2 regions of the Streptomyces sp. NPDC057099 genome follow, and region 2 is predicted to be linked to the other one. Evidence: riboswitches for the same ligand, from Rfam matches in the RefSeq annotation. Region 2 holds a riboswitch; the other holds the start of a gene.

What was found. A riboswitch is a leader RNA that binds a small molecule or an ion and turns the genes downstream of it on or off. The one in region 2 is predicted to bind cobalamin.
Region 1: it holds a riboswitch for cobalamin, as region 2 does, so the genes downstream of both, ACFT4A_RS16455 (prenyltransferase/squalene oxidase repeat-containing protein) here and ACFT4A_RS11810 (cobalamin biosynthesis protein) in region 2, are expected to answer to the same signal.

Annotation. Positions count from the first base shown of each region.
Region 1 covers NZ_JBHUTX010000010.1:110,147-117,629, reverse strand. Annotated here, with positions in the region: gene ACFT4A_RS16485 (cytochrome P450) at 1-47, shown strand, start outside; gene ACFT4A_RS16480 (transglycosylase SLT domain-containing protein) at 115-531, opposite strand; gene ACFT4A_RS16475 (ECF transporter S component) at 690-1,529, opposite strand; gene ACFT4A_RS16470 (ABC transporter ATP-binding protein) at 1,526-3,160, opposite strand; gene ACFT4A_RS16465 (energy-coupling factor transporter transmembrane component T) at 3,157-4,266, opposite strand; gene ACFT4A_RS16460 (SCO2322 family protein) at 4,271-4,909, opposite strand; gene ACFT4A_RS16455 (prenyltransferase/squalene oxidase repeat-containing protein) at 4,906-6,114, opposite strand; cobalamin riboswitch at 6,227-6,366, opposite strand; gene ACFT4A_RS16450 (SAM-dependent methyltransferase) at 6,537-7,352, shown strand; gene ACFT4A_RS16445 (helix-turn-helix domain-containing protein) at 7,368-7,483, opposite strand, start outside.
Region 2 covers NZ_JBHUTX010000006.1:296,315-303,797, forward strand. Annotated here, with positions in the region: gene ACFT4A_RS11805 (cobyric acid synthase) at 1-457, opposite strand, end outside; gene ACFT4A_RS11810 (cobalamin biosynthesis protein) at 454-1,395, opposite strand; cobalamin riboswitch at 1,496-1,635, opposite strand; gene ACFT4A_RS11815 (hypothetical protein) at 1,791-2,012, opposite strand; gene ACFT4A_RS11820 (anion permease) at 2,047-3,288, opposite strand; gene ACFT4A_RS11825 (lysozyme) at 3,433-4,185, opposite strand; gene ACFT4A_RS11830 (class II aldolase/adducin family protein) at 4,384-5,115, shown strand; gene ACFT4A_RS11835 (alpha/beta hydrolase) at 5,690-6,817, shown strand; gene ACFT4A_RS11840 (hypothetical protein) at 7,007-7,483, shown strand, end outside.

The sequences.
Region 1 (7,483 bases), on a different contig from region 2:
CGTGGATCAACGGGGTGAAGGAACTCCGGGTGAGTACGGCCGGCTGAGTGGGGCGAAGGCGACGGCCCCGGGGATCGGGGGGCCGCCGCCTTCGGTCTTGGGGGTGGGGCCGGCTCAGTACGAGCCGTGGGACTGCCAGTGGTCCCAGGCGCCGCAGGCGCTGCCGTAGCGGTCCTTCATGTAGTCCAGGCCCCACTCGATCTGGGTGGCCGCGTTGGTCTTCCAGTCGGAACCGGCCGAAGCCATCTTGGCGCCCGGCAGGGCCTGGACCAGGCCGTAGGCGCCGCTGGAGGCGTTCTGGGCGTTCACGTCCCAGTCGCTCTCCTGCTCGACGATCTCGGAGAAGCACTGGTACTGGGCGTCGTCGCCGATCATCTTCTTCGCGACCGCCTTCGCCGAGGAGGCCCCCGTCGTCGCGCCGTGGGCGGGCGCGGCGGCGATCAGGGTGCCGCAGGTGGCCGCGGCCAGGGCGGTACCGGCGAGGGCGTTCTTCGGGGTGGCGGCACGGCGGAGGACGGATGCGACGGGCACGCGGTGACCTTTCGTCGTGGGCGGGGCAGTCGCCCACGGAAACAGTCTTCGCGGATGCCCGCAATGCCCCCTTTTACTAGGTGTGACCGCATGCGGAGCGGCGGTCCGGCCTGTGACCGGGGGTGGTCTCTACGGCCTCGGTTCGTATGTGACCTGAGTCACGTGGGGCGCTTCACGGTCGGCGGGGTGTCGAACGTGACCGGCGTCTCGAACGCCGCCCGGCGTGTGGCGCGGCGCAGGGCCCTGAGCACCGCCGGGCCGAGGGTGAGTGTCAGGACGACCGTGACGACGGCCCGGCCGAGGTCCCAGCCGAGCGAGGTGGCCAGGCAGTACGCGAGGAAACGGGCCAGGTTGGCGGGGACCGTCGCCTGCGGGTCGAAGGCGACGTTCGAGGCGAGCGCGCTCATGAAGGGCCAGCCCGCCATGTTCATCACCGTGCCGTAGGCGAAGGCGGCGAGGAAGCCGTAGGCCGCCAGGAGCGTGAGTTCCGTCCGGCCGCGTAGGCGGTCCGGGCCCGGCAGGAGGCCCGCGCCCATCGCGAACCAGCCCATCGCCAGCATCTGGAACGGCAGCCACGGGCCCACCCCGCCCGTGAGCAGCGCGGACGCGAACATCGTCACCGAGCCGAGCACGAACCCGAAGCCCGGGCCGAGAACCCGGCCGCTCAGCACCATCAGGAAGAACATCGGCTCGATCCCGGCCGTACCGGCGCCGATCGGCCGCAGGGCCGCCCCCGTGGCCGCCAGCACGCCGAGCATCGCCACCGCCTTCGGGCCGAGACCGGACTCCGAGATCGCCGCTGCCACCACCCCCACGAGCAGCACCAGCAGGCCCGCGAAGAGCCAGGGCGCGTCCTGCGCGTGCGCGCTGAGCTGCGAGGTGGGCGGGGCGAGGAAGGGCCAGCCGAACGCGGCCACCCCCACGGCACTGACCAGGAGCAGGGCGGCGAGGGAGCGGGGGCCGAGGCGGACGGCCCGGGCCTGGCGCTGGGCGTTCACGCGTCCGTCCCGGGCTGGAGGGCCGCGCGGACCTCGGAGACCGTGAGCCAGTGCTGCGGGGCCAGGATCTTGGTGACCTGCGGGGCGAAGGACGGCGAGGAGACCACGACCTCCGCGGTCGGGCCGTCGGCGATCACCTCGCCCTCGGCCAGGAGCACCACGCGGTGGGCGATCTCGGCGGCCAGCTCCACGTCGTGCGTCGCCAGCACGATGGCGTGCCCCTCCTCCGCGAGCTTGCGCAGCACACCGGCCAGGCGGGCCTTCGCCGCGTAGTCCAGGCCTCGGGTGGGCTCGTCCAGCAGGAGCAGCGGGGGGCGGGCGGTCAGTACGACGGACAGGGCCAGGGCGAGGCGCTGGCCCTCCGAGAGGTCCCGGGGGTGGGTGTCGTCGGTGACGCCCGGGAGCAGTTCGGTGACCAGGGCTCGGCAGGTGCCGGGTGCTGCTCGCGCGTCCTGGTCGGCTGCCGTGCACTCTGCGGCGACGGTGTCGGCGTAGAGCAGGTCGCGGGGTTCCTGGGGGACGAGGCCTACCTTGCGGACGAGGTCCTTGGGGGGTGTGCGGTGGGGGGTGGCTTCGCCGAGTTTGACGGTTCCTGAGGTGGGGGTGATGAGGCCGACGAGGGAGTTGAGGAGGGTGGATTTTCCGGCGCCGTTGCGGCCCATGAGGGCGATGGTTTCGCCGGGGGTGATGGTGAGGTCGATGTGGGTCAGGGCTTGGATTCGGGCGCGGGTTACGGAGAGGGCTTGGACTTCGGCTGTGGATTGTTTGTTGGTGCGGGTTGGTTGTGGCTGGTCGCGCAGGTCCCCGCGCCCCTTAGGGGCGAGCTGGTGCTGTAGGTCTTTGGCCCGGCGGCGTGCGTCACGGACCGTCAGGGGGAGGGGAGACCAGTGGGCCAGGCGGCCCAATGCCACCACCGGCGGATACACCGGGGACACCGCCATCACCTCGGCCGGGGGGCCGACGATCGGGGACGCGCCCGGGGCCGGGAGCAGGGCGACCTGGTCGGCGTACTGGATGACTCGTTCCAGGCGGTGTTCGGCCATGAAGACCGTGGTGCCGAGGTCGTGGACGAGGCGCTGGAGGACGGCCAGGACCTCTTCGGCTGCTGCGGGGTCGAGCGCGGAGGTCGGTTCGTCGAGGACCAGGACGCTGGGGTGCGGGGTGAGGACCGAGCCGATGGCGACGCGCTGCTGCTGGCCGCCGGAGAGGGTGGCGATGGGGCGGTTGCGGAGGTCGGCGAGGCCGAGGAGGTCGAGGGTCTCCTCGACGCGGCGGCGCATCACGTCGGGGGCGAGGCCCAGGGACTCCATGCCGTAGGCGAGTTCGTCCTCGACGGTGTCGGTCACGAAGTGGGCGAGCGGGTCCTGGCCCACCGTGCCGACGACGTCGGCGAGTTCGCGGGGCTTGTGGGTGCGGGTGTCGCGTCCGGCCACCGTGACCCTGCCGCGCAGGGTGCCGCCGGTGAAGTGCGGAACGAGCCCGCTGACCGCGCCCAGGACGGTGGACTTGCCGACGCCGGAGGGACCGGCCAGGAGGACGAGTTCGCCCTCGGGGACCTCGAAGTCGATGCCCTGGACGGTGGGTTCGGAGGCACCGTCGTAGGTGACGGAGACGTCCTCGAAGCGGATCACGACGGTTCCTTGGGCTCGGGGGCGACGAACGCGGGCAGCAGGCCGAGGAGGATCGCCGCCGCGGGCCAGACGGGGAGCGTGGGGGCCACGAGCGGCACCACGCCGGGGTGCAGGGCCGCGGGCTCCCGGACGGCGGCGAGCACGAGCAGCGCGGCGACGGCCACGCCCGAGGCGACGACCAGCAGGGCACGCACGTCCCAGCGGTCCGGGCGGTACCGGGTGCGCAGCGACCGTCTGCCGCCGAGCCGGAGACCCGCGAGAGCGGCGGCGAGGCCGACGAGGAGGACGGGCATGCCGTAGGCGGCGCCCTCGGCGGTGAGCAGGCCGTACGTTCCGGCGCAGACGCCGAGCAGGCCGCCGAGGGTGAGGGCGGCGGTGGTGCGGTGGACCGCGGCCGGGACCTGGGCGGTACGGCCGTAGCCGCGCGCGTCCATCGCCGCGGCCAGGGACACCGAGCGCTCCAACGCGCCCTCCAGGACCGGCAGACCCACCTGCAGCAGGCCCCGGACGCCCTTGTCCGGGCGGCCGCGCAGCCGGCGGGCGGCGCGCAGGCGCTGGACGTCGGCGATGAGGTTCGGCGCGAAGGTGAGGGCGACGACGACCGCCACCCCCATCTCGTACAGGGCGCCCGGGAGGGACTTGAGGAGGCGGGAGGGGTTGGCGAGGGCGTTCGCGGCGCCGACGCAGATGAGCAGGGTGGCCAGTCTCAGACCGTCGTACAGCGCGAAGGTGAGGGCCTCGGCCGTGACCTCGCCGCCGAGGCGGATGCCCTGAGCCCAGTCGGGGAGGGGCACCTCGGGGAGCGTGACGAGGGTGTGCGTGCCGGGGATGGGGGAGCCGAGGACGATCGCGAAGAGGAGCCGGATGACCAGGACGGCGAGGGCGAGTTTGACGAAGGCGCCGTAGGAACGGGACCAGGGGGTCGGGGGGCGGCAGGTCGCCACGACGTAGGCGGAGACCGCGATGAGGAGGCACAGGAGCAGGGGGTTGGTGGTGCGGGTGGCCGCGGTGCCGAGAGAGAGGGACCAGAGCCACCAGGCGCCGGGGTGCAGGGCTGCTCGGCGCGGGCGCTGGGGGCGTGCCGGGCCTTGGCCGATCCGGTCCATGCTGCTAAGCCTGGTCACGCCGCCGTACCTGCCAGATCGCCGCCGCCCCCAGTGCCGTCACCACGGCGATGCCCGCCAGCAGGCCCAGGGACGGGCCGTCGTCGTCGGACGTGTCCTTCTTCGCCGCCGGTGTCGACTCCCGGGAGCTCGCCACCTGCTCGCCGCAGCCCTTCTCCGGGTAGCCCGAGATCGCGCACAGCAGGGCGTTCGTGTCGTAGCGCAGGGGCTTGGCGACACTCGCGAGGGCCTCTGCCGTGGTCGCGTCGGGGGAGACCCGGGCGCAGGCCGTCCGGGCGGGGGGCGGGGTCTCGCCCTGGGGGGCGTCCGTCTTCGTGCCGGGGTCGATGACGAGCGCCACGCGCTTCTTGCCGTCCTGCGCGGGTGTCTTCGCGCAGATGGTCTCGAAGTCGGCCGTGCCGCGCGGCCGGGCCGCCTCGGAGGAGTCCTCGCTCACCGCGAAGCGGAAGCCCTGGACGTCGCCGTCCGAGGGGCGGGCCATGGACGGGCCCTGGGTGGCGTAGACCCAACGGTCGCCTTCGCGGTCCCAGAACGACCAGTACCGGTAGCCGGCGGCCTGGGCCTGGCCCGCGCCCGCGATCAGCAGGAGCGAGGCCAGGAGGAGGAGAGCGGCCCGGCGGATCACGACTGCTGCCTCTTCTTACGGCCGGTGAAGAGGAAGCCGATGCCGATACCGGCGACGAGGCAGACCCCGACGTACCACCAGACGCCGAAGAAGCCCGACCCCGAGTCGTCCTTCTCGTCGGTCGCCGAGGGCTGTTCGGGGGCCTGCGGGGCCGGGCCCGTCGTGTTGAGCTGCTTCACCAGGTCCGTGCCGCCGAAGTCACGCGGGTTCGCGCCCGTCGCGTGGGCGGCGAAGATCAGCTGGGCGTAGGCGGCGGGGCCGCCCTGCTCGGCCCAGGAGGCGGAGTTCTTCTCCAGCCACCGCACGGACTTCTCGGCCTGCGCGGTCTCGCCCTGGGCGGCGAGTGCCACGACCGCGTCGGCGGTGTTGCCGTGGTCGGGCTGGGGGTCCGCGCCGGCGAGGGCGGAGGTGAGGTGGTTGTCGTCCTTGGCGAGGGTCTGCGTGAGGTACGCGGCGCCGTTGTCGGCGGCCTGCTGCGGCGTGGAGGGGTCCGCGCACGTGGCGTCGGACTTCTTGCCCTCCTCCACGACCATGCCCTTGCCCAGGGCGCCGAGGACACCGGCCGCCGTGGCGTCCGCGTTGGCGGCCAGCTTGCCCTTCTTGTCGGGCTGGAACGCGAAGGCGCCGTCGTCGTCCCCGCCGCAGGGGAGGGCGAGCTTCAGCAGGGCGTCGTCGGGTGACTTGCCGCCCTTCTCGACCTGGTCCGGCTTCTCACCGGCGGCGGCGAGCGCGCCGATGACGACGGACGTGGAGTTGGTGTCGCTGGCGCCGCCGGGCGCGTAGCCCCAGCCGCCGTCCTTGTTCTGTACGGACTTCAGCCAGCCGACGGCCTTGTCGGTGACGGCGTCCTGTCCGCCGAGCGCGGCGAGGGCCTGGACGGCGGCGGACGTGGCGTTGGTGTCGAGCATGGTCTTGGCGTCGCACGCGGCGGCGGGGTCGGGACGGTACGCGGCGAACCCGCCGTCCGCGCACTGCTGCCCGACCAGCCACGTGATGGACTTGGCGGCGGGCTTCTCACCCACCGTGTCCTGGGCGAGAAGGGCGAGCGACTGGCGCCAGACGCCGTCGAACTTGGGGTCCTTGTCGCCGTACAGGGCGGAGGGGAACGCCTGGGACGGAGTCGGTGACGGTGCGGCGGCGGCCGGCGTGGCCGCGCCGATCACGGTGGCGGCGGCCAGGACGGCGGCGCTGCGGCGGACGTTCATGATCGGCGGGTGCCTCTCCCTGTGAGGGAGCCGGGCAGCACGGGACACCCCGGCGGCTCGGCTCCGTATACCTCGACGGTGCCGTGCACCGGCAGGCGCCGGGCACATGAGCCGGTCACGATCCGTACGGGGCGATCCGGCTTCCGCCTGGCAGGGCGGTCCACGGTTGCGGGTCAGCGCCGGAATTGCACCGGCTTCTCCCTGTACGGGTGATGACGACCCGCCTACTGTACCCGGAAGTAGCAAAACGGCCGAGAGTACCTTGCTGAGTCTCGTCCGGCCGAAAGCCCTGCGGCGTCGGGCCGGCAATCCGACCGTGAGCCGCCGTGAGGTCGAACTGCTGCACCACGCTGAGGAGTTGATCCTGTCCGTGAGGCAAAACGGGTTAACGTGAAGCTCCACGACCACACGCAGGAGCGTCCATGACTGATCAGGTGGAGAACTCCGAGCAGGAGCCGCTCTCCAAGATCGATACCTCGGTTCCGCACTCGGCCCGGATCTGGAACTACTGGCTGGGCGGGAAGGACAACTACGAAGTCGACCGTGTGGCCGGTGACGCGTTCCGCGAGATCTTCCCCGGGATCGAGACCGGGGCCCGCGCCGCCCGCTACTTCCTCGCCCGCGCCGTACGCCATCTCGCCGCCGAAGAGGGCATCCGCCAGTTCCTGGACATCGGCACCGGGCTGCCCAACGTGGACAACACCCACCAGATCGCCCAGCGGGTGGCCCCGGAGAGCCGGATCGTCTACGTCGACAACGACCCCCTGGTGCTGGCCCACGCCCGCGCGCTGCTCACCAGCACACCGGAAGGCGTCACCAACTACGTCGACGCCGACCTGCGCAAGCCGAGCACGATCGTCCGGGAAGCCGGGAAGACCCTGGACTTCGACCAGCCCGTCGCACTCATGCTGATGGGCATCCTCGGCCATATCGAGGACCACGACGAGGCCCGCGAGATCGTGCGGCAGCTGGTGGACGCGCTGCCCTCCGGCAGCTATCTGGTGCAGTACGACTCCACCGACACCAGCGAGGACTACCTCCGGGCCATCGGGCAGTACAACGACGGCGGCTCGATCCCGTACATCCTGCGCAGCCCCGAGCAGATCGCCCGCTACTTCGACGGTCTGGAGCTGCTGGAGCCGGGCGTCACGTCCTGCTCGCGCTGGCGTCCCGACGCCGAGGCCCTGGGCCTGCCGGCGGAGGTGCACCAGTACGGCGGTGTCGCCCTCAAGCGCTGAACTCCCCGAGGGTGCTCAGGTCTCCTGAAGTATCCGGTGCAGGATGGTCGGAGTCTCGTCCGGTGACTCGGCTTCGACCACCAGCCGGTTCATGGCATCCCAGTAGCGCTCGATGTCGGCCGGCCGGTCGG
Region 2 (7,483 bases):
CCATGTTGACGATGTCCGTCCGCCGCAGATTGATCTCGGCAGGCGAACCGGCCCCCTCGCAGATCACCGCGTCATACGTGCCCCGCAACCGCTCCAGGCAGTCCAGCACCGTCCCGAGCAGCTTCTGCTGCCGTCCTCCGTGATACCCGCGCGCACTGAGCTCGCCGACCGGCTTGCCCAGCAGTACGACCTGACTGCTCTGCTCGCCGCCGGGCTTGAGCAGCACGGGATTCATCAGCGCGGTCGGCTCCACCCGGCACGCCTGCGCCTGCATGGCCTGCGCCCGCCCGATCTCGGCGCCCTCCCGCGTCACGAACGAATTCAGCGACATGTTCTGCGCCTTGAACGGCGCGACCTTGACGCCCTGCCGCACCAGCCACCGGCAGATCCCGGCGGTCACGACGCTCTTGCCGGCGTCGGAGGTGGTGCCGGCGACGAGAAGCCCCCCGCCCGTCATGACGTACGCCCCTTCACGATGTGGCGCGCGGCGACACAGACGCCGAGCGCGAGCCAGCCGACACGTCTGGACAGCCGTACGGCCCGTTCGATGTCCCCGGTGGCGACGGCGCGCCCCGCGCCGTTGAGGACGGGACGGTGCTCGACGCGTCCGCCGTAGGACAGGGTTCCGCCGAGCCGCACCCCGAGCGCCCCCGCGAACGAGGCCTCCACGGGCCCGGCGTTGGGACTCGGATGCTTGGCGGCGTCGGCACGCCAGGCCGTCACGGCTCCGCGGGGGTCGCCCCCGGCCGCGGTCGCGAGCACGGCGGTCAGCCGGGCCCCCGGCCAGCCCACGACATCGTCCAGCCGCGCGGAGGCCCACCCGTAGCGCCGGTACCGGGCCGACTTGTGCCCGACCATGGCATCGAGGGTGTTGACGGCCCGGAACCCGAGAAGCCCCGGGACACCGCCGACGGCCCCCCACACGAGCGCTCCCACGACGGCGTCGGAGGTGTTCTCGGCAACGGATTCGACGACGGCCCGGGCGATCCCGTCGGCGTCCAGGGCCTGTGGATCCCGTCCGCACAGATGCGGCAGCCGCGCACGGGCCGCTTCTACGTCCCCGGCCTCCAGCGCACGCCCGATGGCCTGCGCCTCCCGGGCGAGCGAAGTCCCCCCGACGACGGCCCAGGTGGCGGCACCGGTCAGCCCGACCGACGCGACAGTGGACGGACGCACGGCACGCGCGGCGACGGCCCCGAGCGCGACGGCCCCGCCCGCGCACACCACGGTGTGCAGCGCGCCCCACCCCCGGTGGTCCCGCCACAACACCCGCTCCACGGCACCCGCGGCCCGCCCGAACGCGGCGACCGGATGCCCCCGGCGAGGATCGCCGAGCAGCAGATCACCGATCAGACCGACGGCGGCACCGTACGCGTGGACGCGACCGGCACCCATGGGCTCAGCCGGCCACGGGGGCGGACAACGGTGGGGAACTGGCCCTCGATCGGCAGCCGAACATGGCGATATGTCCTCACTCAGGGTGTCCACGCCCTGGTTCGACGAGACCGGCGGTGAGAGTTCCTGGCTCCCGGTGAGTGCTACCCCGGTGACAGTGGCGGGACCGCGCCGGACTTCCACCGGCTTCCTCTCCTGCCGCCGCATTGGCCCCGGCAGTCCACCACGGCCGCGAACAACCGTCAACTTGCCGTTGACCTGCGAGGGGAGAGTGTGGACAAGCCCACACCGCCTGCCTCGCAGGGGGTGCCGACGGCTGTCCCGTGAACGGCAACCGGGCGGCCCGGGACCGAAGCCCCGTGCCGCCCGGCAACAGACGATCGTGGTGGTCGTGGTCAGGCCACGATCAGATAGATCCCGTATCCCACAGCCGCCGCACACGCCGCGAAGCACGCGTACGCACCCGTCACCGCGAGCCCCGCCGACCCGCCCGCCGCCACCGCCCGCTCGCGGCGCGACAGGCCGGTGATGCCGAGGGTGAACAGGCCGACGAGGGTCACGGTGGCCACGAGGCTGACGCCGAAGACGGAGCCGAGGGTCGCCCAGTCGATCTTCATCTCAGAGATTCTTCCTTGTCACCGGTGGGCGGGATCAGACCGTGGTGGTCGTGGTGGAGGGCTTCCGGTCGGCCGGGGCCTGGGCCGGGATCGTGGCGGCCAGTTCCTCGGACGGGCCCGCCGGAGGCGGTGTCACCGCGGCGATCGCGGTGGTCACGACACCCGCCGGCTCCTCCTCGACCTCGTTGACGTTCGTGTGGTCGACGACCTCACGGCGCGACAGCTTCCAGATCACCGCGCTGGAGGCGACCAGGAACACCGCCACGACCGCCGTGCCCCAGTTCCCGAAGCCGGTCACGTACTCGGCGAGCGCGCCCACCAGGGCCGCCGCCGGCAGCGTCAGACCCCAGGCGACGAACATCCGCGTCGCCGTCGACCAGCGGACCACGCCGCCCTTGCGGCCGAGCCCCGCACCCATCACCGCGCCGGACACGGAGTGGGTGGTGGAGAGGGAGAAGCCGAGGTGCGAGGAGGCCAGGATGACCGTCGCCGCACTGGTCTGGGCGGCGAAGCCCTGCTGCGGCTGGAGGTCGGTCAGGCCCTTGCCCATGGTGCGGATGATGCGCCAGCCGCCGAGGTAGGTGCCGAGCGCGATGGCGATGCCCGCCGAGAGGATGACCCACATGGGCGGGTCGGAGTCGGGGGCGACGGCGCCGCCGGCGACCAGGGCGAGGGTGATGACACCCATCGTCTTCTGGGCGTCGTTGGTGCCGTGGGCCAGCGAGACCAGGCCGGCGGAGGCGATCTGGCCGGCCCGGTAGCCCTTCTTGGAGGCGTCGCCGTCGGCCTTCTTGCCGAGGGAGTACGTCAGCCGGGTGGCGAGCAGTGCGGCGATGCCCGCGACCAGCGGGGCGGCGATCGCCGGGATCAGCACCTTGGTGACCAGGACGTCACCGTGCACCGCGCCGACGCCCGCCGAGGCGATCGTGGCGCCGATCAGGCCACCCATCAGGGCGTGCGACGAACTGGACGGCAGACCCACGAGCCAGGTCAGCAGGTTCCAGAGGATCGCTCCGACCAGGGCGGCGAAGATGACCTCGGGACGGATTCCGGCCTCGTCGACGAGGCCCTTGGAGATCGTGTTCGCGACTTCGACGGACAGGAAGGCGCCGACCAGGTTGAGCACCGCGGACATGGCCACCGCGATCTTCGGTCTCATGGCGCCCGTGGAAATGGTCGTGGCCATCGCGTTCGCGGTGTCGTGGAAACCGTTCGTGAAATCGAACGCGAGTGCGGTGACCACCACAATCGCGAGGATCAGCGAGAAGCTTTCCATTTACCCAGGCAATCGTTCGGCGTCGTTGGCGGGACGAACGTAGGTAACCCGAGTGAACGGAAGATGAACTGGGAGGGGCGCAGGGGTGTCCGCAACAGAGGAGTGTCATTCCGCCCTGGTGCAGCGGCCCTTGCACCCCAACGATCAAGTGCCCCTTGCGAACTGTTTCAGTCGATCGAGTGACCCGTCGAAGAGATTCTGGTCACCCGGCAGGGTGCCGTCGCCGTTGTCGTACTGCCAGAAGGTCCAGGAGGACCAGCCGGCCGGCAGTGCGCCCGGGCTCGCCGCGTCGTAGCGGGCCACCCACAGGTGGTGGTTCGCGGCGAAGGCACGGCTGTTGCCCGTGCACGTGTTCCACCAGTGGGTGGTCGTGTAGATCACCGGGCGGCGGCCGGTGAGCCGCTTGACCTCGCCGCTGAACGACTTGATCCAGCCGACCATCCCGGCCTTGCTCAGGCCGTAGCACTTGTGCTTCTTGTCGTACGGGTTGTACTCGATGTCGAGCGCCGGCGGCAGGGTCCAGCCGTCCGCGCTCCAGCTGCCGCCGTTGCGTACGAAGTGGGCCGCCTGTGCCTGGCCCGACGACCTGTTCGGCAGCGCGAAGTGGTAGGCGCCGCGGACGAGGCCCGCCGCGCGCGAGCCGTTGTACTGCCGGCTGAAGTAGGGGTTGCGGTACGTGGTGGACTCGGTCGCCTTGACGTAGACGAATCTGGCGCCCTGCGCCTTCGCGCTCGTCCAGTCGACGTTCTTCTGGTGGGACGAGACGTCATGCCCCTTCGGGCGGCTCGCCGCCGCGGCCGGAAACTCCGCGAGCGTGGTCCCTCCCAGCGCGAGCGCCGCCGCGGAGGCCGCCAGTAAGCGGCCGCGGCGGCGGGGCGGTATGTGGTCACGGGCCATGTGATTCCCCCCGGAATGGCTACGTGCACGGCAAATCCCCCAGAGCGTACTGGAGGGGCGTTGAATATCCGATGATCTCCGGCCAAGAGAGATCCATGATGTGTTTGTGCCGGTATGCGCCCTTACGGATGCTCGGTTTCCGGCCTAAAGTGCCCCCGCCCGGCGGCGCGTTGAAGGGCTGCCTGGCAGGATCGCCGCATGGCTGAGCAGCGAGGCGACGAGCGGGACACGGGGGACGTCGGAGGCAGTGGACAGGATGCGGGGGAGTCGCGGCGGAGCGGTGTGCGCCCCGAGGAGGCGCGCGCCTGGGAGGACCTCGTCGCGACGGCCCGCCGGACGGTCACCGAGGGGCTCGTCGTCGGAACGTCCGGCAATGTCTCGGTGCGCGTCGGGGACACCGTGCTGGTCACGCCGTCGGGCGTGCCCTACGACCGGCTCGCGCCGGACGACGTGACCGGGGTCGACCTCGACGGCCGGCAGGTCCTCGGCACGCTCGTCCCGACCAGCGAGCTGCCCATGCACCTCGCCGTCCACCGCACGACCGACGCCCGCGCCGTCGTCCACACCCACGCCGTGCACGCGACGGCCGTCTCGACGCTCGTCAGCGAGCTCCCGCTGATCCACTACATGGCCGCCGCGCTCGGCGGACCCGTCCGGGTTGCCCCGTATGCGACGTACGGCAGTGACGAGTTGGCCGAGAACATGCTCCGCGCCCTCGCCGACCGCTCCGGCTGCCTCCTCCGGAACCACGGCACGATCACCTACGGCGCGACCCTGGACCAGGCCTACGACCGCACCGCCCAGCTGGAATGGATGTGCCGGCTGTGGCTGACCGCCACGTCGGTACCGGGCCTGTCCCCGAGCCTGCTGTCCAGGGAACAACTGGCCGAGGTGGAGGACCGGCTACGGGGGTACGGCCAGCGCGGCTGAGCCCCTCCGGGACCTCACCGCACCGACACCGAGGGCGCCACCCGCCCTACGGCTCCTTCGACGGCCTCCTCCCCGCCCTCACCTGGGCGCCGCTGTCCGCGCGGTTGCCGCGCTGCCGGTCACGGCGTTCCGCCCCGCTCGCGTGGCCACGGCTGCGTCGGCCACCGGGGCACCTCGCCCTGCGGGTGCGGCCACCGCTCCGCCCCGGGTGCGGACGCTGTCGCAGCCCGCGCGGTTACGGCTTCGCCGGTCCCCGGCGTTCCGCCCTGCTCGCGTGGCCACGGCTGCGCCGACCGCCGATATCGCTCGCTCGTGGGGCCACTCGCTCTGCCGGTCGCCGACATCTCGCCCTCCGGGTGCGATCACAGCTCCGCCGGCCACCGGCGTTCCGCCATGCTCGTACGGCATCTCGCTCCGCAGACCACCGGCACCCCGCCCTGCGGAGCGCGGGCCCCGCCCCGCCGACCGCCCGGGCCAGCCCACCGCGCACAACCGCCCCGCCGACCACCCGCGCCCGTCACCCCACCGCCCCCGCCCACTGGTCCCTCGCCCCGTCCGCCGGGACACTGGAGGTGTGCGCACTGTCAAAGCGGCGGCCGCTGCCGCCACCGTCGTGATCGGAGCCGGGGCAGCCGCCGTGGCCGCCGGGCGGTTCGCCAGCGGCGTCGCGCTCAAGGCGCCTCCCGGCAGGCCGCTGCCCACCGAACCCCGGCTCACCGTGCACGGCACCGCCGCCGGTCAGATCATCCTGACCCGGGACCTGGCCGCCCTGCGGCCCGGTCGCTACGGCCTCTCCGGCGACGGCTCCCACGCGGTGGTCGGCCCCGTCCTGACCACCGCCCCGCACACCGCCGACACCGTCGTACGCCGCCTGGAGAGCGTCACGCACGGCACCCTGAAGGCCGGCGACAAGGCCTGGCTCACCCCGAACGTGTACGTCGGCAACCCGAGCGACGCCCTCGGCCTCGACCACGCCGACGTCGACATCCCCGGCGAACTCGGCGCCCTGCCCGCCTGGTTCGTGCCCGGCGCCCGGGACACCTGGGTGATCGCCGTGCACGGCCTGGGCACCACACGGGAACTGGCCATGAACGTCATGGAGTTCCTGCACCGCAACCGCTTTCCGGTGCTCGCCCTCGCCTACCGCGGCGACCTGGGCGCACCCCGCCGGCCCGACGGTCTGAACCACCTCGGCGAGACCGAGTGGCGCGACCTCGACGCGGCGATCCGCTACGCCGTGCGCCACGGCGCCCGGGAGGTCGTCCTGCACGGCTGGTCCACCGGCGCGACCATGGCCCTGCGCGCCGCCGCCCACTCGGGACTGCGCGACCGCGTCTCGGGACTCATCCTGGACTCCCCGGTGCTCAGCTGGCAGACCACCCTGCGCGCCCTCGCCTCGGCCCGCCGCACCCCGGGCGCGCTGCTGCCCCTCGCGGTCCGCGCGGCCCAGGGCCGCACCGGCCTGTACGACGACGGCGTCGCGGGCCCGGCCCCGTTCGACGGGCTCCGTATCCCGGCGCTCGTCTTCCACGGACCTGACGACACGGTGGCTCCCTGGCGGTTCTCCCGTCACCTCGCCGACGCGCGCCCCGACATGGTCGCCCTGTACACCGTCGCCGGCGCGCCCCACGGAGCGATGTGGAACGCCGACCCCCAGGCCTACGAGGAGGCACTGCGACGCTTCCTGACGCCTCTGATGTGACTCCGGCCCTCGTCACGACCCCCTTCCGTCCCGCCCCTACCGACCGGTCGTGATGATTCCGTTTAGCGTCGTACCACTGGCTTGTTCCCGGCCTTCGGCCGCTCCCGGGAACCCGTGCGTTGGCCTTCTCCGTCGCCCGCCGTGACATTCCGTTTGGGTTTTCGGACCGTCAACCGGAAGACTGCACCCGTGACGTCCCGTATCCCGCGCGACTCCAGGCTTCGACTCGTCCGCCCGCGACCCCTGGCCGCCGCCCCCAGAGCGATGAACCAGCGGCGCTCGCGCCGACCCGCACCGCGCCCCCCGGAGGGCACCCCGGCACCGGCGGAGCTGGCCAGAATGGCGCGCTCAGGTCTGGCCGCCGCGGCCCGCGTCGCCCGCTGGGCCGACGCCGCGCTCGGGCCCGGAGGGGACAGCGCCACCGCCGACGGCAAGGCCACCCTCTCCGACGCGACCGCCGAACGGGCCGCCCGTGACCTGGGGCTGACCTCGGCTCAGGTCAGAGGCGACTGGGACACCGCCCGCCTCGCCGGCCTCGTCGAGGTGCACGGCGACAGCGCCCGCCCCGGCTGGCGGCTGCGCGCCTGGGACCGTGACGACAGCGCCGTCCTGCGCGGCTGGGTCGCCCTCTTCGACGCCTGGTCGCTGGCCCATCCGGAGCCCGAG